Regions from separate parts of the Cobetia sp. 1AS1 genome, predicted to be linked through region 2. Evidence: predicted binding sites of a transcription regulator. Region 2 holds the regulator's gene; each other region holds the start of a gene.
The links. The regulator PhoB, encoded in region 2, activates phosphate uptake and scavenging genes when phosphate is short. The targets are predictions, from matches to a motif close to TGTCATANNNNTGTCANA.
Positions count from the first base shown of each region.

Region 1: a site for PhoB is predicted at 3,788-3,805, ahead of QD280_RS11030 (CYTH domain-containing protein). Genes of this name have one in related genera too.
Region 3: a site for PhoB is predicted at 3,270-3,287, ahead of QD280_RS02610 (putative 2-aminoethylphosphonate ABC transporter substrate-binding protein). Genes of this name have one in related genera too.
Region 4: a site for PhoB is predicted at 3,322-3,339, ahead of QD280_RS17050 (NAD(P)H-quinone oxidoreductase). Genes of this name have one in related genera too.

Region 1 is NZ_JARWKU010000005.1:218,409-224,183, forward strand. It holds gene QD280_RS11015 (PHP domain-containing protein) at 1-506, shown strand, start outside; gene QD280_RS11020 (L-threonylcarbamoyladenylate synthase) at 572-1,195, shown strand; gene QD280_RS11025 (ion transporter) at 1,340-2,419, opposite strand; gene QD280_RS11030 (CYTH domain-containing protein) at 2,571-3,581, opposite strand; gene QD280_RS11035 (TIGR00153 family protein) at 4,057-4,737, shown strand; gene QD280_RS11040 (inorganic phosphate transporter) at 4,778-5,775, shown strand, end outside.
Region 2 is NZ_JARWKU010000003.1:249,297-255,071, reverse strand. It holds gene QD280_RS08315 (FAD-dependent oxidoreductase) at 1-65, opposite strand, end outside; gene QD280_RS08310 (chorismate lyase) at 384-962, shown strand; gene ubiA (4-hydroxybenzoate octaprenyltransferase) at 1,029-1,919, shown strand; gene phoB (phosphate regulon transcriptional regulator PhoB) at 2,143-2,832, shown strand; gene phoR (phosphate regulon sensor histidine kinase PhoR) at 2,840-4,162, shown strand; gene cysZ (sulfate transporter CysZ) at 4,445-5,173, opposite strand; gene phoU (phosphate signaling complex protein PhoU) at 5,370-5,775, opposite strand, start outside.
Region 3 is NZ_JARWKU010000001.1:611,568-617,342, reverse strand. It holds gene QD280_RS02620 (putative 2-aminoethylphosphonate ABC transporter permease subunit) at 1-871, opposite strand, end outside; gene QD280_RS02615 (putative 2-aminoethylphosphonate ABC transporter ATP-binding protein) at 868-2,091, opposite strand; gene QD280_RS02610 (putative 2-aminoethylphosphonate ABC transporter substrate-binding protein) at 2,154-3,200, opposite strand; gene QD280_RS02605 (UTRA domain-containing protein) at 3,346-4,059, opposite strand; gene QD280_RS02600 (antibiotic biosynthesis monooxygenase) at 4,222-4,431, opposite strand; gene aldA (aldehyde dehydrogenase) at 4,861-5,775, shown strand, end outside.
Region 4 is NZ_JARWKU010000014.1:5,270-11,044, reverse strand. It holds gene QD280_RS17065 (sodium-dependent transporter) at 1-402, opposite strand, end outside; gene QD280_RS17060 (TIGR00730 family Rossman fold protein) at 752-1,294, shown strand; gene QD280_RS17055 (lysophospholipid acyltransferase family protein) at 1,460-3,241, opposite strand; gene QD280_RS17050 (NAD(P)H-quinone oxidoreductase) at 3,454-4,422, shown strand; gene QD280_RS17045 (hypothetical protein) at 4,627-5,133, opposite strand; gene QD280_RS17040 (sel1 repeat family protein) at 5,369-5,775, opposite strand, start outside.

The DNA.
Region 1 (5,775 bases), on a different contig from region 2:
CCACGCTGAGTGGCTCAGGCGATCGCCCGCTGTCACGCCCGGATTTCGCCCGCGCGCTGGTCGAGGCCGGGATTGCACGCAACCTGCAGGACGCCTTCAAGCGACACCTGGGCGCAGGCCAGAAAGGCGACGTCAAGGCGCACTGGCCGGAGATGGAAGAGGCGGTGGGCTGGGTGCGTGCCGATGGCGGCATCGCCGTGATGGCGCACCCGATGCGCTACAAGCTGACGCGTACCAAGCGTGGCGAGCTGCTGCGTGACTTCATTGCCGCCGGTGGCGAAGGCGCGGAGCTGGTCAGCGGCTTCCAGAATATCGATCGCGCGCGTGACCTGGCGCGTCAGCTCGATGAGCTGGGCCTCTACGCCTCCGTCGGCAGTGACTTCCACTTCCCCGGCGGCCCGCTGGCGCCCGGCAGCATGAGTCCGCCGCCCCGCACCAAGGTGCCGCCCGTGTGGTGTCATCCGCGCATCGCGCCCTTTTTTGCGGCCGACGCTGCCTCCATGTGATATCAAGAGATCACCGTGACGCCAGCCCGCCTGCCGGGCTGGCGCCCAGACGCAAGGAGCACCGCATGGGACAGTTCTTCCAGATTCATCCCGAAAATCCCCAGAAACGCCTCATCGATCAGGCCGTCGCCATCATCCAGCAGGGTGGCGTGATTGCCTATCCGACCGACTCCGGCTACGCGCTGGGCTGTCATCTGGGCGAGAAGAAGGCCATCGAGCGCATCAAGCGCCTGCGTCAGCTGGACGACAAGCACAACTTTACCCTGGTGTGTTCTGACCTCTCGGAAATCGGCACCTACGCCAAGGTCGACAACGCCATCTTCCGCCTGCTCAAGAGTCACACGCCGGGCGCCTATACCTTCATTCTGCAGGCGACTTCCGAAGTGCCGCGCCTGCTGCTGCACCCCAAGCGTCGCTCCATCGGCGTGCGCGTGCCGGACCACGCCATCACCCACGCCCTGCTGGAAACCCATCGCGAACCGCTGATGAGCGTGACGCTGATTCCGCCGGGTGAGGAGCTGCCGATGACGGACGCCGAAGAGATTCGCGAACGCTTCGGACACGCGCTGGATCTGGTCATCGACGGCGGCGCCTGCAGCTTCGAGACCACCAGTGTGGTGGACCTGCGCGAGCTGCCGCCGGTGATCGTGCGCGAAGGGCGCGGCGATATCTCGAGCTTCACGGAGTGATCGCGACAGCGTAGCGCTTCACGGCGCTGACATCGCCTTGCCATACGAAGACGCCCCCGGACCTTGCGGTCGCGGGGGCGTTGTCATTTCTGAGGCGTTGTCATTTCCGAGGAGTGGTCGTGTGCTGAGTGATTCTCGGCTTCGTCAGCTGCGGTCGCGGTCGGGAGGCCCGCTCTCGGGAGGCCCGCTATCGGGAGGCCCGTTATCGGGAGGTTCTGGCTGATCCCCCGATGGCGTCTCAGCGTCAGGCGCAGATTCGGACTCCGGCTCTGGATCAGGTTCTGGCGCTGTCTCCGGTTCTGGCTCGCGCGGGTCGCGGGTGTCCTCGTCCAGCCAGGTGCCGCAGAACTTGCAGTACTTGGCGTTGCGATCATGGCCTTCACGACCACAGCCCGGGCAGGCTTCGTCGCTGGTCTGCTGCATGCGCAGGCCGTTGAGGACCTCGGCCGAGAACACCCCGGTGGGCACGGCGAGAATCGAGTAGCCGAGAATCATCATCAGCGCCGAGATGAACTGCCCCAGCGGCGTGATGGGCGCGATGTCGCCATAACCCACCGTCGTCAGCGTCACCACGCCCCAGTAGAGCGCCTTGGGAATGGAGGTGAAGCCGGCCTCGGGCGGCTCGATCAGATAGATCAGAGCGCCGAACACCGTGACGATGCTGAGCACGGTGATGAAGAACAGCAGGATCTTGCGCCGACTGCGCGTCATGGCCTCGACCAGCATGCGGCCCTCGCCGACGAAGGCCATCAGGCGCAACACGCGGAACAGGCGCAGCACACGCAGTACGCGCACCACCAGCAGGGCCTGGGCGCCCGGAATCAGCAGCGACAGCCAGGTGGGGGCGATCGACAGCAGATCGAGCACGCCGTAGAAGCCCTTGGCCCAGGTGCCGGGATGCTTCAGGCAGTAGAGGCGGACGGCATATTCCAGCGTGAAGATGATCGTGAAGCCCCACTCCATGATGCGGAACAGCTCGCCGTATTGCGCATTCAGCGAGGGCACGCTGTCGAGCATCACCACGGCGACACTGGCGAAGATCATCAGGATCAGGCCGATATCGAAGGCCTTGGCCGCCTTGGTATCGGATTCGAAGATCCAATGGAACAGCCGCGCGCGCAGGCGGCCCGTCGCGGGCTCGTAGTCGCTGGGGTGCGAGGGTGTCGCTGGGGGGCTTTGCGGCGTGCTGCCATATTCATTGGCAGGGCCCTGGCGTTCAGGCATGCAGGCTTCCTTGACGGGCGTGACGACGCCGGATGAATGTCAGGGCGTATCGGGGATGTCTCAGTGTGTGACCTTCAGTGACTGCCCGGCCGTTGTCCATCAGCCAGTGGTCTAGCGCCTGGTGGCTGGGCAGTCAGTGTCGTGCTGAAGTTCAGCCGCGCAGCGTCGCGAGCAGTGACAGGCTGTGCTGGCCGAACTCACGAGTCGCCCAGTCCTGTGAGGCGTCGCCGTCGCTGCTTTCCAGCGCCTCGACCAGCGCCACCGCATGGATATGGCCGGGATGCTGGCTGGCGGCCAGCCGCGATGCGAGGGCCGACAGGGCGGCCAGCGCATGCGCGTGCCACTTGAGGTCGTCTTTCGCCTGACGGTCGGCGTGGGCATCGAGCGCATCGATGGCGGCGGACAGCAGCGCGCGGGGGTCAGCGGTATCCAGCGTCTTCTCATGCCATTCGCCATCCCGCAGCGCCGCACCGCGCTTGGCCTTGCTGGCATCCGCCGGGCGCAGTGCCAGGCGACTGGCCAGTGAATCCGCCAGCTGCCAGAGCACGCCTTCTCTCACCTCGGGGGCGAGTTCTTCGCCGCCGGTCAGCTCGAGCTCGATTTCCTGGATGGCCACTTCGCGACCACTGGCCTTCACCGCGCCCAGGTCCAGCGCCATCTCGACGCCGACGGTGACCTGCTCGTCGCCCACATTCGCGTCGCTGTGTGTCGCCTTGACGTCGATCTGCCAGGCATGACGCTCGAAATCGGTACTGAAGCTGGGCGCGAGTGCACTCAGCAGCTGCTCGCGGGCGCCGTCTTCCAGCGCCTGCAGGGGCGGCAGGTCACGCAGGCCGTCGAGGTCGAGGCCGGTCTGGCCCTCGGGCAGCTCCCACTCCCATTCGCCGCGTGAATGCAGTCCGCCATGGCTCTCGCCGCTGGTCTTGAGCGTCTGGCGCAGGGCGCCCGTGCTGTCGGCATCCTCACCGCTCTGGCGCAGACGCAGCGCCATGCGCGCGCGCTCCAGCGCATGCTCGGGGGTGTCGAAGTAGGTGTTGGCCAGCCAGCGCCGCCTGGGGGCGACCGTTGCCAGTTCTGCAATGCTCTTCAGTGTCTCCAGAATGGCATCGCGATCAATGACGGGTTGAGACAGTGCCAGTTTGAGTTCGATTTCCTGCGCCATGATGGGCACTCCCTGTACGGATGAAAGAAGACAGATGCTGACGGATGAGGATGACAGCGGCGCCAGGACCGCAGAGCCTCCGGCAAGCGTGGTGCATGGAGGTGAAGGCCCATGTGCCTCATGCTCGCGCCTGGCCCGCGGCAAGGCAAGCACGGGGAGGGCGGAAGGGCATGCGGGATATCGGCCTGTCGGCAGAATCACACTTATATGACAGCATGATGACATTGAAGTGACAGCAATTGCCTGTCGTCACGTCCTTGGTTATATTACGAACAGTGGATAAAGCCAGCGACCACGGGTCCTGCCGCTACATGACAATCTCTCTTCTGGAATCCTTCGTGTTCCCCCGAACTGCCGCTGTTGTTGCGTAAATGACAACAGCATGGCGGTATCATGACGTTACGATGAAAGTTATGTGATCGTCACAAAGGCTTTGCTACACTCCGCGCGTCAATCCTTAACGCCGACGGCCACTATGGTAACGACCAACCCTTTCTCTTCGATGTTCGGGCGCTCGCCTTTCAAGGCGCTGCACACCCACATCATCAAGACCGACGAGTGCGCCCAGCACTTGCTGACCTTCTTCGACGCCTGCGAGCAGGGTGATTGGGAGCAGGCAGCCAGCATTCGCAAGACCATCAGTGGTCTGGAGCGTGAAGCGGACGAGTTGAAGACGCAGCTGCGTCTCAACCTGCCCAACTCGCTGTTCCTGCCGGTCTCGCGCTCCGACCTTCTCGAGCTGATCCATGTCCAGGATTCCATCGCGAATGTCACCAAGGACATCGCCGGGATCATGCTGGGTCGTCATATGCAGATACCCACCGCACTGGTGCCCGCCATGCGTGAGTATCTCAAGACTGCGGTCGAATCGGTCTGCCAGGCGCGTCGTGCGTTGGGTGAACTGGAAGACCTCGTCGAGTCCGGTTTCGGGCGCAACATGAGCGAGCTGGTCGACAAGCTGATCAACGAGCTGCATGAGCTCGAGAAGCAGTCCGACGAACAGCAGATCGCCATCCGCCAGACCCTGTTCTCGCTGGAAGCCAGTCTCCCGCCCGTCGATGTGATCTTCCTCTACAAGATCATCGATTGGGTCGGCGATGTGGCTGACCAAGCGGAAAAGGTCGGTACCCGACTGCAGATCCTGATGGCGCGCTGAGCGCCATCAGGACGTCCTGCCATCTGTCCAAGAGTCTTCTATGTCCATCATTGCTCAATACGGCGATGTGCTCGTCATTCTTGCCTGTCTGTTCGGTTTCTTCATGGCATGGGGTGTGGGTGCGAATGACGTCGCCAATGCCATGGGAACCTCGGTAGGTTCCAAGGCGATCACCATCAAGCAGGCGATCATCATCGCCGTGATCTTCGAATTCCTCGGTGCCTGGCTTGCCGGTGGTGAGGTGACTGACACCATCCGCAAGGGCATCATCGACCCGTCACTGCTGATCGAGAATCCGCAGTTCCTGGTCTACGGCATGCTGGCCTCGCTGCTGGCCGCCGGTATCTGGCTGTTGATCGCTTCCATGAAGGGCTGGCCGGTCTCGACCACCCACTCCATCGTCGGCGCCATCGTCGGCTTCTCCGCTGCGGGTCTGGGCGTGGATGCCGTCGAATGGTCCAAGGTCGGTCAGATCGCAGCCTCCTGGCTGGTCTCGCCGCTGCTGGCGGGCTCCATCGCCTTCGTGCTGTTCAAGTCCGTGCAGACGCTGATCTTCGACAACGAAGACCCGTTCGCGGCCGCCAAGCGCTACGTGCCGATGTACATGTTCCTGGTCGGCTTCATCATCTCGATGGTGACCATGGTCAAGGGCCTCAAGCATGTCGGCCTGCACCTGAGCTTCGAATCCAGCCTGCTGCTGGCCGTCGTCATCGGTGCCATCGTGATGGGTATCGGCGTGCTGATGGAGCGCAAGGTCGCGCGTTCACGCCTCAAGGAGAAGAATCGCGCCACCGGTGACGACTTCGACTTCAGCGGCGTCGAGAAGGTCTTCGGCCTGCTGATGATGTTCACCGCCTGTGCGATGGCCTTCGCCCACGGCTCCAACGACGTGGCCAATGCGGTCGGTCCGCTGGCGGCCATCATCAGCGTCGTCGACTCTGCCGGTCAGATCGGCGCCAAGGCGAGCATGCCGTGGTGGGTCCTCGTGCTGGGTGGCGGCGGTATCGTCGTCGGCCTGGTCACCTATGGTCGTCGCGT
Region 2 (5,775 bases):
GCGCGCGCCAGACCAATGCCCGCCATGCCGGTACCAATGATGACAAGGGTGCGAGGGTCGCGCATGGCACCATCTCCTGAGATCGATCCGAGGGAAGCGCTGATGAAAGAGCGCCAGCAGCGTCCGTCATGAACGCCGATGAATGCGCCCAGCATACCAGCCCGCCAGCAGTGCAGGCATGCCTGAGCGGGAGGCCTTGCCGCCCGGCCATGCTAGACTCGCCATTTCGTCATCCTGACAGGGAATTCACCGTGGTCCGATGCCCAGCAGGCGAGCCTCATCGCGCAGCGCTCACGCCACAGACCTCCACCTGTGAGGCGCCTCATTCGTCAGCCGAACCCCTGTGCCAGCCTGCGCCTCGCTGGCCTTCACCCACGCGCGTCATGCCCGCTGCTTCGGCGACGGTGCGCCGTCATTGGCAGCCGGCTGCCGCGCTGCAAGGTGTCATGCCGGCCGGCTGGTGGGCGTGGCTCTCCTCGACGGACTCGCTGACCCAGCGTCTTGCCAGCGCCATGCAGCAGCAGGATGAACGCGATGGCCAGCCCATCCAGGGCCTGCGCGTGCGCCTGCTGCTGCAGGACACCGGCCCCGCGCGGCTGGACGAGGCACGCCTGCTGGGCATCGGCCCACGCCGGCATGTCTGGCGACGCGAAGTGGCACTCTGTCATGGCGATACGCCATGGGTGATCGCACGCTCGCTGGCGGCGCTGGACCTGGCCCACGGCCATCGCCTCTCGACGCTGGGCGAGCGCTCGCTGGGCCATTGGCTGTTTCGCCAGCCCGACCTGACCCGCAGCGCCATCGATGTCAGCCGCGCCCCGCTGGTGCTTTCGAGCCCCAGGCCGCTGGCCCGCACCACCAGCCTGTGGATGCGCCGCTCGATGTTCTCGCATGGCCGCTTCAAGGTGCTGGTGCAGGAGGGCTTCACACCGGCCTTCCAGCACGCGCTGCAGCTGGCCTGAGCCTTGCTGGCCGACTGGCCTCGTTTCTCTCTTCCCTTGCCCACTACCACCCGCCCAGGAGCCATGATGACCGCGTCATCCACTTCCGCCGCTTCGCGTCCTTCCAGACTGGCCGACTACCTCGCCCTGACACGGCTGGACCGCCCCATCGGCACCTGGCTGCTGATGTGGCCGACCCTATGGGCACTGTGGCTGGCGGCAGATGGCATTCCCGAGCGCACGACCCTGCTGATCTTCATCGCCGGGGTCTATCTTATGCGCGCCGCCGGCTGCGTCATCAACGACTACGCCGACCGCCATTGGGACAAGCATGTCGAGCGCACGCGTGATCGGCCGCTGACCTCGGGTCGCATTTCGGAACGCGAGGCGCTGACGCTGTTCGGGGGGCTGGTCGCGGCCGCCTTCGTGCTGGTGTGCTTCACCAACCTGACCACGGTGCTGCTGTCGATCGTCGCCGTGCTGCTGGCGGCCAGCTATCCGTTCATGAAGCGCTTCCATCATCTGCCTCAGGTAGTGCTGGGCGCCGCCTTCGGCTGGGCGATTCCAATGGCCTTCGCCGCGACGCTGGAGGAGGTACCGACCTACGGCTGGTGGCTGTTCGCGGCCAACCTGATGTGGACGGTGGCCTACGACACCGCCTACGCGATGGTCGATCGCAACGACGACCTCAAGGTGGGCATCAAGTCCACCGCCGTGCTGTTCGGGCGTGCCGACAAGCTGATGATCGGCCTGTTGCAGCTGGGCATGCTGGCGGTGTTGATCGGCATCGGCCTGCAGCTGGCGCTGGGCATCTTCTACTGGCTGGGGCTGGCTGCCGCCGCCGTCACCTTCGTCTGGCAGCAACGTCTGATCCGGGAGCGTGAGCGTGCGCCCTGCTTCCAGGCCTTCCTCAACAATCATTGGACGGGTCTGCTGATCTTCGCCGGTATCGCCCTGGCGACCTGGCCGATGAGCTGACTCCTGCATAAACATTAGTATTATTTAATTTAAAGCAACCCCTGCCCTCTATTGCTCCCCAGCCCACGGTTCATGCCTGCCTGCCGCGCCTCCAAGGCGGCTGGCAGGCTTGCGTGCAAGCTGCCATGCTGGCAGTTGTCATCTCGTTGTCATATAAGCGGGTTGTAATCGTCATCGACTTGTCATTCTGGCGCGTGCGCCGACTGCTGCATGGGATCTAGCGATGAGCTCCAAGACCGTACTGATTGTCGACGATGAATCCTCGATTCGCGAGATGATCGCCGTTGCCCTCGAAATGGCGGATTACCGCGTGCTGGAGGCAGACAATGCCCAGGACGCCCACGCCATCGTCGTCGATGAAAAGCCCGATCTGCTGTTGCTGGACTGGATGATGCCGGGCACCAGTGGCCTGGAGCTCGCGCGGCGTCTCAAGCGTGACGAGACCACCTCGGAGCTGCCGATCATCCTGTTGACCGCCAAGGGCGAGGAAGACAACAAGATTCAAGGCCTGGAAGCCGGTGCCGACGACTACATCACCAAGCCCTTCTCGCCGCGCGAGCTGGTCGCCCGTCTCAAGGCCGTGCTGCGTCGCACCACTCCCAAGGGGGTCGAGGAGGCGGTGGAAGTCGAAGGCCTGATGCTCGACCCGGCCAGCCACCGCGTCACCGCCCACGGCAACTCGCTGGATGTCGGCCCGACCGAATATCGCCTGCTGCAGTTCTTCATGACGCATCAGGAGCGTGCCTACACGCGCAGCCAGCTGCTCGACCAGGTATGGGGCGGCAACGTCTATGTCGAGGAGCGCACCGTGGACGTGCACATCCGTCGCCTGCGCAAGGCGCTGGGCACAGGCCATCAGCATCTGATCCAGACCGTCCGCGGCACCGGTTACCGCTTCAGCGCTCAGGCCTGAGGGATTCATGCGCTATTGGACCAACGAGCTATGGCGCCTCGGCTACCTTGCCGGTGGCTTCGGCCTGATCGGTGGCCTGCTGGGCCATCTGGGCTGGGGCCTGGCGCTGGGTCTTTCGCTGTATCTGTTCGTCCATCTCAAGCACTTGAAGAGCCTCTACACCTGGCTGATCACCAATCCCCATGAAGAGCCGCCGCCCGGCGATGGCGTCTGGGGAGACCTGCTCGATCGTCTCTACCGCTACCAGAAGGGCCAGCGTCAGGCTCAGGAGCGACTGCGCAGCATCCTCAACCGTATCCAGGAATCCTCCGAGGCCATGCGCGACGGCCTGGTGATGCTGGACAACCACGGTGACATGGAATGGTGGAACAGCGCTGCCGAGCAGCTGGTCGGTCTCAAGGCCAGCCACGACCGCGGCCAGCACATCACCAACTATCTGCGTGACCCCGTCTTCATCGACTACTTCAATCGGCTGGCCTACCGCGAGCCGCTGACACTCCAGTCGCCGCTGTCTGACAACCTGACGCTGCAGATCTCCATCACCCTGTTCGGTGACAACGAGCGTCTGGTCATGCTGCGTGACGTCACCCGCCTCTATCGCCTGGAAGAGATGCGCCGCGACTTCGTGGCCAATGTCTCCCATGAGCTGCGCACGCCGCTGACGGTACTGGCCGGCTATCTCGAGACCTACTCCGATTACGCCGATGACCTGCCACCGCGCTGGCAGCGTGGACTGGGCCAGATGCAGAGCCAGACCGACCGCATGCAGCACCTGGTCGAAGACCTGCTGACCCTGTCACGCCTGGAAACCGACGAACTGTCCGACAACGGTCGCTGCATCGACATGAGTGCCCTGCTCGGCCATATCCGCGATGACGCCGAAGGCCTGTCCCAGGGGCGCCACACCTTCTCCATCGAGGCCGATGCCAGCCTGTCACTGCGCGGTGAGGAGCAGGAACTGCGCAGCGCGATCTCGAATCTGGTCTTCAATGCGGTGCGCTACACCCCCGAAGACTGCCATATCACCCTGCGCTGGAAGGCGGATGACCAGGGCCTGCTGGTCGAGGTGGAAGATGATGGGGATGGCATCGACCCGGTGCACCTGCCGCGCCTGACCGAGCGCTTCTACCGCATCGACAAGGGCCGCAGCACCGCCACGGGAGGCACCGGCCTCGGGCTTGCCATCGTCAAGCATGTGCTGATTCGCCATCAGGGCCATCTGGAGATCGACAGCCACCCCGGCGAGGGTGCGCGCTTCCGCTGTCACTTCCCCGACGAGCGCGCCTGTCAGGCGAGCGCTCCCCAGGCCAGCAGTGCGCTAGCCCAGTGATGGGCTGAATCAGTGATGATCTGACCCGGACGCCAGCCCAACGCAGAACGCCCCGCAGCCACCTCGACAGGAGGCGACTGCGGGGCGTTTCGTTTGGTCAATCAGACGACGCTGCGGCTATTTCAGCGACGTGCCAACCTAGCGACGAGTCAGCTCAGCGACAAGCCAACCTAGCGACGAGTCAGCTCAGCGACAAGCCAGCTCAGCGACAAGCCAGCTCAGCGACAAGCCAGCTCAGCGACAAGCCAGCTCAGCGACAAGCCAGCTCTGCGACAGGCTGTCTCAACGACGCGGTGCCGGCAACTGACGGTAGTGGCTTTGCCACATCAGTACCGCCCCGGCGACGGCGCCCGGGATGAACAGCAGATTGGCCAGCGGCACCAGCGTCATGACGAACACCGCGGCGCCGAAGGTCAGTGAGGGCCACCAGCGCGCCTTGAGGCGCTGCTTCATGTCACCGAAGCTGACCTGATGGTTGTCCATCGGGTAGTCGAGATACTGGATCGACATGCTCCAGGCCGAGAACAGTCCCCACAACAGCGGCGAGAGCAGGTTCAGGCCCGGGATGAAGCCGATGATGAACAGCGCGATCATGCGCGGGATGAAGTAGCCCAGCTTGGCCATTTCACGCCCCAGCGAGTCGACGCCGATCTTCATCAGGCCACGGTCATCGTCGATCAGGGTGCCATCCAGACGATGCTCGACCTTCTCGGCCAGAATGCCGTAGAAGGGCGCGGCGATCAGATTGGTCACCAGGCTGAAGGTGAAGAACACCACCAGCAACAGACTCACCACCAGCACCGGCCAGATCAACCAGCTGAGCCAGTCCAGCCACGCCGGTACCTTGAGCATCCAGTAATCGATCCAGCCACCGAACTGGTTGAACAATACCCACAGCGTGATGCTGTAGAGCACCAGGTTGATCGCCAGCGGTACGAATACGAAGCGGCGCAGCCCGGGGGTATAGACCATGCGGGTCCCGCGGACCAGCGCCGATACGGCATCAATCATGCGACGTCCTCGTCATCTCAAAAGAACCGGCCAGCCAGCGGGCTGACCGGAGCCACACCCTAGCACTCCCGCCTGCGCGGCGCAGCTGTCGGCCGCCTGACACCGCTCGCGCTCCCACGACGCAATCGCCCCGCGGCCTGCCGGTGGGCAGGTGCGGGGCGAAAGAGGCGACACAGGGGCAGGGAAGCGCGTCAGCTCACTTCTTGTCCAGGTCCTGCGGCTTCAGGTCATGGGTATCGGTGTGACGCACGTCCACGCCCTTGACCAGGAAGATGACGTACTCGGCCAGGTTGTCGGCGTGGTCACCGATGCGCTCCAGCGCACGCAGAATCCACATCACGTTGAGCACCGGCGTAATCTGGCGCGCGTCTTCCATCATGAAGGTCATCAGCGAGCGCATCGCGCTCTGATATTCCAGATCCACCGAGGCATCTTCACGCAGCACCTTGAGGGCAAGGTCGGTATCGAAGCGCGCGAAAGCCGTCAGGGAGTCACGCACCATGCTGCGCACGTGCTGGCTGAGGTGACGCACCTCGACCATGCCGCGCGGGCTCTGGCCGTTCTCGACCAGCGAGATGGCGTTGCGTGCGATCTTGCTCGAT
Region 3 (5,775 bases), on a different contig from region 2:
GCGTCGGCTGCCAGGGCACGGCGCGCGCCGAGAGCTGCGCGACCTGACGGCGCTGGATCCAGCGGTCCACCGCGAAGGACAGCAAGGCCGGCAACAGCAGGATGACGCTGACCACCGCGCCCATCTGGAAGTTCTGCTGCCCCACCACCTGACGATAGACATCGGTGGCCAGCACACTGAACTGCCCGCCGATGATCTTCGGCACGCCGAAATCGGTGATCGCCAGCGTGAAGGCCACGAAGGCACAGGAGATGATGCCGTAGCGCGCGCCCGGCAAGGTGATGGTCAGAAAGCTGCGCCATTTGGGCGTTCCCAGTGCATCCGCGGCTTCATAGAGACGGGCATCGCTGTTGCTGAGCGCCGTCATCATGATCATCAGCGCATGCGGGAAGATCCAGAAGGTCATGCCCATCACGATGCCGATGGGGCCGTAGATGCTCTCCCCTAGCAGCACATCCTTGAACCAGCCCTGATTGCCGAACAGATACACCAGGCTGATGGCTGGCAGCAGTGACGGAGCCAGTAGCGGCAGGATGGACAGCATGCGGAAGACGCGCTTGCCCGGCATGCAGGTGCGGGTGATGCCGTACGCGCACAGAAACGCCAGACTCACCACCGTCAGGGTACTGATCAACGCGATGCTGACGGAATTGATGATCGAGCCGACCAGCGCCGGCGTTTGCACATAGCGCGCGAAGTTGGCCAGGCCGACGAAGTCGCCGCTGCGGTCCTGCACGCTCTTGATCAGCATGGTGGCGAGCGGCAACAGCAGCCCGATGACCAGCAGCGCCAGGGCCAGCAGCAACATCAACAGACGCAAGCCGGCCTCGCCTGACAGCCGACCCGACAAGGGCAATGCGCGCGCCATCATGCCTGCGCCTCCACCAACGGATACAGGCGGATCGCCTCGGAGGGCAGACGCACACCCACCCGGGCACCGACCCGCACGCCCAGTGACTCGCTGTCCTTGAGCGCCACATCCGCCGACAGTGTCTGCCCACAGCCCTCAAGCGTCAGAGTGATACGCAGGAAGGCGCCGAGAAACTCGACGTGATCCACCTGCGCCGACAGCCCCTCACCCACTGCGCACAATGAGACGGCTTCCGGGCGAATGGCCAGACGCGCCTGATCCAGACCCTCAAGATCATGCGCCGCACATTCCAGACGCTGCTGGCCCAGACGCAGGGTATTGGCGTTCTCGGGACAGCATTGCAGGAAGTTCATGCTGCCGATGAATTCGGCCACGAAGGCGCTCGCCGGCTGACGGTAGATCTCGGCGGGGGTGCCGATCTGCTCGATCACGCCATGGTTCATCACCACGATGCGGTCCGCCATGGCCAGGGCCTCTTCCTGGTCGTGGGTCACCATGATGGTGGTGACGCCCAGCCGTGCCTGCAGCGCCTTGATCTGACTGCGCAGATGCAGACGTACGCGCGCATCCAGCGCCGACAGCGGCTCATCGAGCAACAGCAGCCCCGGCTCGGTCGCCAGCGCTCGTGCCAGTGCCACGCGTTGCTGCTGGCCCCCGGACAGGGCCGCCGGATACTTGCCTTCACTGCCGGCCAGGTCCACCAGGGTGAGCAGCTCCGTCACGCGACGACGCATCGCATCACGCGCATCGCGCCGATTGCGCAGCCCATAGGCCACGTTGTCGAACACGGTGAGATTGGGGAACAGCGCATAGGACTGGAAGACGATGCCGAAGTCGCGCGCCTGGGGCGGCAGACGCGAGATGTCCTGGCCGCGCTGGTGGATGGTGCCTTCGCTCTGCGGCGCAAGCCCGGCGATGGCGCGCAGCAAGGTGGTCTTGCCACAGCCGGAGGGGCCGAGGAAGCACACGAACTCGCCTTCGCGGATCGCGAGGTCGATCTCGCTCAGGGCCGTGAACTGGCCATAGCGCTTGGTGAGGCCGCTGATCTTGAGGTGGATGCTGTCTGACGACGCAGAACGCGTGGTGAGTGCCTGAGGCACTGCGTCACGCGCAGGCGCCCGGGCTGCAGGGGCGGATACCGCGCGCGGCGAGGCGCCGGCAGTCGCTGGCGGCGCTTGACGCGAGGCGTGATGACGCGGGGGGGCGGTCACAAGAGACATGCGAGAAACTCCCGACCCCGGCGCAAGGCGCCGGGGCAATGACGAAGGTGGCTAGGCGTGACTTACTGACTGTCGGACTTGCCGTCGTAACGGCGCTGCCATTCGGCGAGCACTGCATCCCGCTGATTGGCCGCCTTGGCAAAGTCAGCCTCGATCATCATCTCGGTGATATTGGCCGGATAATGCTCGATCGGCTTGGCCACCCCCGGATAGGCCACGACCGCATAGCCTTCGTTGTAGAGTTCATTGGCCGGCTTGGAGACTGCCCAATCCATCAGTGTCTGCGCCGCCTCACGCTTGTCGGTGCCCTTCATGATCGCCGCGGCTTCCATGTCCCAGCCCAGCCCTTCCTCGGGGAAGACCAGATCCACCGGTGCGCCCTGTGCCTTGAGGCGTGCGCCTCGGAAGGCGAAGGACACACCGACCACGGCCTCGCCGGAACCGGCCAGATTGCAGGGCGCGGAGCCTGAGTGGGTATAGCGGGCAATGTTGTCGTGCAGGCGGTCCATGTACTCCCAGCCGCCCTCGTCACCCCACAGCTGCAACCAGCTGGCGACATCCAGATAGCCGGTACCGGAAGAACTCGGATTGGGCATGATCACGTGGCCCTTGAACTCGGGACGCGTGAGGTCTTCCCAGGACGTCGGCTTGGGCACTCCCAGTCGCTCACCTTCGACGGTGTTGTAGCAGAGCGAGGCGACCCAGGCGTCCATCCCGACCCAGGACGGGTCCTGGCCATCACGGTAGGCGGGGTCGACGAACTTGCTATCCAGCGCCTCGACTCCCTTGGGGGCATAACGCGACAGCATGCCTTCCTTCTCGAGCACCAGCAGGCTGGTCGCGGCCAGGCCCCACACCACATCCGCCTGCGGGTTGTCCTTCTCGGCAAGCAATCGTGCGGTGATCACGCCCGTGGAGTCGCGCACCCATTTGATGTCGATATCCGGGTGCGCCTGCTGGAAGCGCTCGGCATATTTCTGCAGATCATCGGACTCCACCGCGGTATAGACGGTGAGCTCGGTGGCCGCCTGGGCATTGAGGGAAACGACCAGACCAACGGCACTGGCCAGCAAGGAACGGGTGAGGAAGGAACGGGTCAAGAAGGACATCGGGACTCTCCAACGCTTGGAATGAATGGCTCTCACCATCTGGTATATACCAAGAGTATGAGCGGGCCGAATGACACCCCCGTGACAGTCAGTTGAAGGCCCGGTGAAACAGTGTTATCTCATATAGTGTCCCTGCAGCGCGGGCTCAGGGCTTGTTCTTGAGCGTGACGGTGATGCACAGCGCATTGTGCAGCCAGCGCTCTTCGTCATAGCCGATGGGACGATGCTGCTCATCGAAGGTAGCGCGACGCACGGTCAGACCGGGGCTGCCCATGGCGACCCCCAGCTCCCGGGCGGCCTGCTCCCCCAGCGACTCGGAGTAGAAGCGCAGCTCACGGTGGGCCAGCGTCAGGCCGTAGCGCCCGCGCAGCTCCGCCCACAGTGACACCCCGAACTGGCCCTCCTCGAGCAGCCCCGGGGCGCGCTCCGGCACCACCCACATCGACTCGCTGAGCACTGCGCGCTCATCCACGAAACGCCGGCGGCGAATATGATAGAGCGGTGTCTGGGCCGCCAGGCCCAGCGCTTGCGCAGCCGGTGGGTAGGCCTGAACATCGGTCAGCAGCACTTCCGTCCGTGGCCGCCGTCCCTGCGCCGTCACATAGTCATTGAAGCCGGAGTCACGCGTGGGGTCGTAATCCAGCCGTGGCGGCGACACGAACCACCCACGGCGATTGCTGCGATGAATGCGCCCTTCTCCCTCCAGCTGCCCCAACGCCTGACGCAACGTCACGCGCGTGGTATCGAAGCGCTCGGCCAGCACTCGTTCAGAAGGCAAACGCCCCTCTTCAAAGGCATCAGGATCCTTCAGCTGTTCGCGCAGGCGATCGGTAAGGTGGAGGTAATACGCATCACTCATGACGAGGAGTCCTGACCAAAGATGAAGAGGGTTGCCACTACCGGGTAATAACATGGCGCCGCTTGCCCCGCCGGCGAAGAAAATGCCCGGGACTCTGCGCCGACAAACGGCTGGATGCTCCAGAAACTATCACATTCGCGTGACTCGCACTGGCCTGCCAGCTTATGTGCCGCTGACGCTGCAGGATTTCATGACAGCCGCCTGGTTGAGCTCACAGGCGTGGATGGCGGTGGGAGAATCCTTGGCCGCGAAGAAACGCATTTCCAGCATCCCCGGTTCAGCCGCTGAGCCCAGCTTGTTGTCAGCCAAGGCCTGCTTGAAGGTAGCGAGTTGTTCGGGCTTGACGTCAAATTTCACGATCAAGGTGAGCATGGAGATGCCCCTTATAGTCAATGGTTGTCATCGGCCCAACGGCAAGACCTGCTGCGTCACGTGGCAGCAGCTCTGTCTCGGGAAGTGACTGACACTATCTTTCGCTGCCTGGCTGAAAAACCCGCGGCGCGGAGAAAGACTTTCAATGAAACCTTGAACGCGGAAACGCTGGAGTACCCGGCAACAAGGATGACCAGTTGTTGCTGAACGCACTGACAGGACGCTGATTTCCCTGTTTCCAGACTGATGGCCATGGGTAGGCAATGGCGTACGAAATCACCTTCACGCCATTCCCACCAGCAGTACTCGCCCAACTATAATTCCCAAACAAAATTCTATATACGGAAATCTATTTCTACATGTGAAAAACAGTTTGACACCTTTGGCGTCACTTCATAGCCTGTAGGCCAAATTCAGGAGGAGTGATGCATGCGCACTGACAAGAACTTCATCAACAACGAATTCGTCGCCTCATCCCAGGGCGAGATGATTTCGGTCTACAACCCGGCCACCGAAGCACTGGTAGGTCAGGTGCAGGCAGCAACCACTGACGAAGCGCTTGAAGCGGTGAGCATTGCGGCCAAGGCTCAGAAGGACTGGCGTGCCAAGACCAGCACCGAGCGTGCCGGCTACATGCACAAGCTTGCCGAGGCTCTGATGGCGCGCAAGGATGCCATCGGCCAGGCATTGGCAGATGAATCCGGCAAGAGCCTGGAAGACGCCACCAATGAAGCCGTCTACGCCGCCGACATCACGCGCTACCACGCCGAGTGGGCACGTCGTATCGAGGGCGAGATCGTCCCCAGCGACACTCCCAATGAAAGCCTGCTGCTGCAGCGTGAGCCCATCGGCGTCGTGGCCTGCCTGATTCCGTTCAACTACCCGGTGTTCACCCTGCTGCGCAAGATCGCCCCGGCGCTGATTACCGGCAATGCCGTGGTCGTGCGTCCGAGCAACAACACCCCTACCTCCGCCTTCGAGATCGCCAAGGCGATTCAGGATGCCGGCATTCCGGCAGGCATCGTCAATATCCTGGCGATGGACCACGGCACCGCGGAAGCCGTCTGCACGCACCCCAAGGTGGGCATGATCACCCTGACCGGCAGCGTCGGCGCCGGTCGCAAGGTGCTGGAATATTCCCAGGTCAACATCGCCAAGTCCTCACTGGAACTGGGCGGCAAGTCACCGGCCATCGTCGAGCCGGATGCCGACCTGGCCAAGGCAGCGGCACAGATCGCGGCCTCTACCCTCACCAACTGTGGCCAGCTGTGTACCGCCATCGAGCGTGTCTATGTGCACGAATCCGTCTATGACGATTTCGTCGCCCAGCTGAAGCAGCAGATG
Region 4 (5,775 bases), on a different contig from region 2:
CAGCCAGCTGGCGGCGGAGCTCATGCCCAGCGCCTCGCTGACCGGTGCGGCGGTATAGCCCAGCAGCCAGCCCGCGACGATGGCATAGAAGGCCAGGATCAGGCTGGCGGTCAGCATGCCCGCCCAGCCCGCCAGCGCGCCGAAGCGCTTGGTGATGCCTCGACCGAGACTCATGCTGGTGACGATGTTGGCCTGACCATGGCGGCCGATGACAAGCTCGGCCATCAAGGCCGGCCATGCCAGCAGGAAGGCCAGCACCAGATACATCACCACGAAGGCCCCGCCTCCGTTGTTGGCCGTCTGGGACGGGAAGCCCCATACGTTGCCAAGTCCTACTGCCGAACCAGCGGCGGCCATCAAGAAGCCCAGCCGACTGGCAAAGCGTCCGCGCACCTGCGCCATCTGCCTCTCCTGCCTTGTTGTTCCGCGTCCGTCGAAGACGACGTCGCGATGAGTCCACGCTCGCCGAAGGCGGCGTCGCGATGAGTTGGGGGGCATCCCGATGCAAGCTCACGGGGCGCCAGCGCCCGCCAGCCGTCGCCTGCGGGGGCGGCAAGGGTAGCAGAGCAGGCCCGCGAATGCAGGCGACAACGCCGAAAGTCAGCACGTACCCGCGTTGGCCACGGGGCAATGCCGAGTTCCTCACCGGCGTCATAGCGTCGCCGCACAACTCGCGTAGGATAGGAAGGACATGACATCAAGGCACGGCAGCCAGCAGTGAGCGCCGCCGAGAAACATTCAGGAGAGCAACATGCATCGCATCTGTGTCTATCTGGGCTCCCGCGAGGGCGTCTCCCCACAGCACCGCCAACTGGCCGATGCCCTGGGCACGGCCATCGCCGAGCGCGGCTGGGGACTGGTCTACGGAGGCGCGCGCGCCGGCCTGATGGGGGCGTTGGCAGATGCCGCGCTGGCAGCGGGCGGTGAGGTGATCGGCGTGATCCCCCAGGCACTGGTACGCAACGAGAAGGCGCATACCGGCCTGACGCGCTTGATCGAGGTGGCGGACATGCATGAGCGCAAGGCGCAGATGGCCGCACTGGCGGATGCCTTCGTGACCCTGCCCGGCGGGATTGGCACCCTGGAGGAATTGTTCGAGACCTGGACCTGGCAGTACCTGCGCTTTCACGCCAAGCCGATCGCCGTCCTCGACAGTGACGGCTTCTTCGCGCCCCTGCTCGAGTTTCTGGACCGCACCGTCGAGGCGGGCTTCCTCGATGCGGACACTCGCGCGCGCCTGATCAGCGAGCGCGAGATCGCGCCCCTGCTGAAGCGACTGGCGCCCGAGACGTAAGGCTTGAGACGTAAGGCCTGAGACCTGACTGCCTGTCGCGTCACTCCCCATCAAGCGCATATGCCAGCGCCATGGGGAGTGACTCTGCGAGCGGCCGTCTCAGCTCAGCATGCTCTTTCAGCAGTGCGCTCTTTCAGCAGCGCACAGTCTTAACAAATCGTCGCCTCAGCTCAGCACCGTCTCGCCAACAACCTCAACGGCGTCGTCCGAGGCGGCCTGCTGCTGAGCGGGTTTGCCGATATAACGCGCCCGCTTGCTGGCGGTAACCTGCTCGACATCGACCATCACCAGGCCGTCGATGCAGTAACCGAAATCGGCGTCGACACTGAAATCGAGGAAACGGGTGCCACCGGGCTCGGTGACCTCGGCGTACTGTTTGTAGAGCGTCGGCACCGTCACACCCATCGCATCCAGCTGGGCACGCAGGCGGCGGAAATCGCCATCGGCGTCCTGACCATCGAACAGCCGCTCCGCTTCATGGGCGGCGCTGCCCGGCACGCTCTGGGCGACCGGTGCCCGCGCACGCGCCAGCCCCTCATCATCCCCGTAATAGTGACGGTAGTAGCTGACGATCAGTGCCCTGGCGGCCTCCGGATAGCTGTTGGAGAGCGTGACCGGGCCGAACAGCCAGCGAATCTCGGGATGACAGCGCAGATAGGCGCCCAGCCCCTGCCACAGGTAATCGAGGCTGCGCCGCCCCCAGTAGCGCGGCTGCACGAAGCTGCGCCCCAGCTCCAGGCCGTCCTGCATGCGCTCGAACATCTCCGGCGTGAAGCGGAACAGGGTCGGGCTGTAGAGCCCCTTCTCGCCATGTGCCGCCATGATCTTGCGTACCTCTCCGATGCGATAGGCACCGGCGATCTCGAGATCGGCGTCATCCCACAGCACCAGATGCCGGTAGTGGGCGTCATAGCGATCGATATCACGCCGCTCGCCGGTGCCCTCGCCGACCCGCCGGAAACTGATCTCGCGCAGTCGCCCGATCTCGCGCATCACGCTGGAGCCGGGGAAGGCATCGAACAGGTAGATCTTCTTGCCGTCGCGGGTCTCGCCCAGCAGTTCACAGGGCGTCAGTTCCTCACGCAGCGCCTGGCGTTCCTCCGGATGGCCGATGGCCTTCTCGGTCACGAACAGGCCACGCTTGCCGCGCCCGATGCGATACAGGTGCTTGCGCAGCAGGCGCGTCTTGGCGTTGGTATTGAGGGCATCACTGTCGAGGCGCTCCAACGGAATCAGCTCGCCGATGCGCAGCTTGAGCTGCCGCTCGCGCTGGCGAAACATCTCATGGGCCAGCAGGGGCGTGCCGAAGCTGCGGTTGATCGACGACAGCGCATAGAAGAGCGTCGAGTTGCGCCCGCTGACGTGGATAGGCAGCACCGGCGCGTTGGTCTTGCGCGCGAAATGCAGGAACCCCGACAGCCACTTGCCATCGCGTGGCCCGGTCGGGCCTGCACGCGAGACCTCGCCGGCCGGGAAGATGATCACGGCCTCTTCATTCATCAGCGCATCGCAGATCTGACCACTGCTCTTGCGATAGCCACGGCGACTGAGGTTGTCCAACGGCAGCAGCAAGGGTGCCAGCGGCTCGACCTTCATCAGGATGTCGTTGGCGACGATCTTGACGTCGCGGCGCACTTCGCCGACCAGCTTGAGCAGTGCGAGGCCATCCAGTGACCCCAGTGGATGGTTGGCGACGATGACGACACGCCCGTAGGCCGGAATGTTCTCGCGCTCCCGCGAGGACACCGAGTACCCAAAGGAGAAGTGATCGAGCACGCGGTCAATGAAGTCGAAGCCACGCTGGTCCGAGTTCTCGCCGAGGAAGGCATTGATCTCGCCCTCATGCACCAGGCGCCGCAGCATGGCCAGAGCTGGCCGCCGGATCAGCGGGTGACGTTTGGCAAAGGCAGGATACTTGGCAGCGATGACGCGGGCAGTATCGATCATGCTCTCTCCTTGGCCGCACGGAGTGCGGAACGCGATGTCTGGATCATGGGGCTTGATATCACGTCAGGTTCGCGCCACTTCATGACAGATGCGTCACAGTCCCCGTACAGTGAGATGACAGTCGCCCACGTGATCCGCGGCCGATGCGCCCCGGCACAGAGATCATCCGCGTACGAACAGGCAGCGCGACTGCCACGCCAAGGAGAGAGCGAATGTTTGCGATAGCCGTCGAGAATGAATCACTGGTCTGGCAGGAAACCGAGGCCCCGCACGGGATCGCCTCGGATGAGGTGCGTATCGAGGTGGCCTGGGCCGGCGTCAACCGCGCAGACCTGATGCAACGCGCCGGCCAATATCCGCCACCTGAAGGTGCCAGTCAGATCCTGGGACTTGAGGTCAGCGGCACCATCCGTGAAGTTGGCCGCCACGTCGAGCGCTTCAAGGTCGGTGATCCGGTCTGCGCGCTGCTGTCCGGTGGCGGCTATGCCGAGGAAGTGGTCGTCAACGCCCTGCAGGTGTTACCGGTGCCGGAGGGCTATAGCCTGCGAGACGCCGCCGCGCTGCCGGAGATGTTCGCCACCGCCTGGCTGAACCTGTTCATCGAGGGCAATCTCAAGCACAAGGAGCGCGTACTGCTGCACGCCGGTGCCAGCGGCATCGGCACCACCGCCATCCAGCTGTGCGGGCTGTTCGGGCATCCGTGCTTCGTGACCGTCGGCAGCCAGGAAAAGCTGGAGACCTGCCTGCGCCTCGGCGCGGATGCCGGCTGGAATCGCCACGATGGCAGCTTCGTCGAGGCCGTGAACGACTGGGGCGGCGCCGACATGATTCTCGACCCGGTGGGCGGCGGCTATCTGGCCGACAATCAGCAGGTGCTGAAACAGGATGGCCGCATGGTATTGATCGGTCTGATGGGCGGGCGCATGGATGAGCTGGATCTGGGTCGCATGCTGATGAAGCGTCAGCGCCTGATCGGCTCGACCCTGCGCTCGCGCTCCCCCGATGGCAAGGGCATGGTGCTGGATGCGCTCTACGTGCATGTGTGGCCACGCCTGGCACGGGGTGAGCTGCGCCCGCATATCGACAAGAGCTGGCCGATCCAGGAAGCCGATGCCGCGCATGCCTATGTGCAGGACAACGCCAGCACCGGCAAGGTGTTGCTGGCGGTGACGGGCGCCTGAGCCTCGTCATGACGCTGATGACATCAGCATGAAAAAAGCGGCAGCCCAGTGGGCTGCCGCTTTTTTGGCTTTATTGACGCTATCTCGTGCTCGCTGCTCCGCCTGACAACATCTGACCTGACAACATCTGACCTGACAACACCCGGCCTGACAGCAGTGTCGCTCATGCCGCCAGGCGTAGACCCCGAGGCGCCTCGCGCAGGCTTATTCGCTGCGCCCGATCGACTGGGCTTTCTGCCAGGTGAGTTGCAGCAGACGGGCGTCGTCTCCGGCGCGATGGCGCTGGATGCCCCCCTCGGCGATCACCGCTTCCTTGAGCTCCGCCCAGCAATTCAGCTGCTCCTCATCGAGCAGCCGTCTGAGCGCCTCGAGACGAAAGCGCGGCAGCATGCCGGCATGATAGAACAGCAGCGAGAGCCAGGTATTGTCGTAGCCCCAGCTGTCGCTATAGGCGATTCCCGCCTCACCCAGCTCATCATTGACCCACTGCGCCACCTCACGCACTGGCCGCCCTTCGCGTGCCAGCCGCGCCCGTGAGATGCCGTGCAACAGCTCCGCCTTCGGGTCCCAATGCACCCACTCATCAAGAGGCTGTATCAGGAAGGCGCAACTGCTGCCGTCGGCACGCGCCAGCCCGATCTCGATCGGATAGCTACCACGGCCAAAGCCGGAGGCTTCAATATCGAGCAGAATAGGCAGCGTCACACGAATCTCCCAAGGTATCTCAGGCAGACAGGGCCCGGGCGAGAAGAGGTTGAATGTCCTCAGGTTACGGGAATTGCCCCCTGCTTGGCGAGTCCTGAGCGCGACGCTGTCAACGCAGGCATCAGGTCGATCTGCTCCATCACGCTGGCATCACGTTCAGGAGACGCACATGAGAAGGCCAGAGACGACAACGCCCTCACGAAGAGGGCGTTGTCAGTGGCAGCGAGAGCAGTACATCAGCTCAGTGCAGGTCTGCCTCACTACCCGTGCGGGCGTGGGCTTCCCACTGCTCGGCCTTGTGCGGGCAGACCGCCAGACCGAGGGAGCCTTCACGATAGGCACGCGCCAGGCGCTGGGCCGCGAGAGCATGGCGGCACTCGGCGGCACGTGCGTACCAGGTCACGGCCTTGGCCGGATCGCTCTGATACTGGGCACAGCCATACTCATAGATACGCGCCGCCTGATACTGGGCATGCACGTCGCCGGCCTGCGCGGCCTTGATGACGAAACGCGCGCCCTTGGCCTTTTCCTGAGCGGAGTTGCCGCGCTGGAACAGCATGTGCCCGTACAATGACAACGCACCGGTGTGACCGGCATTGGCGCAGTGATTGAACAGACGCATGGTCAGACGATGCTTCTGCTGAGAGC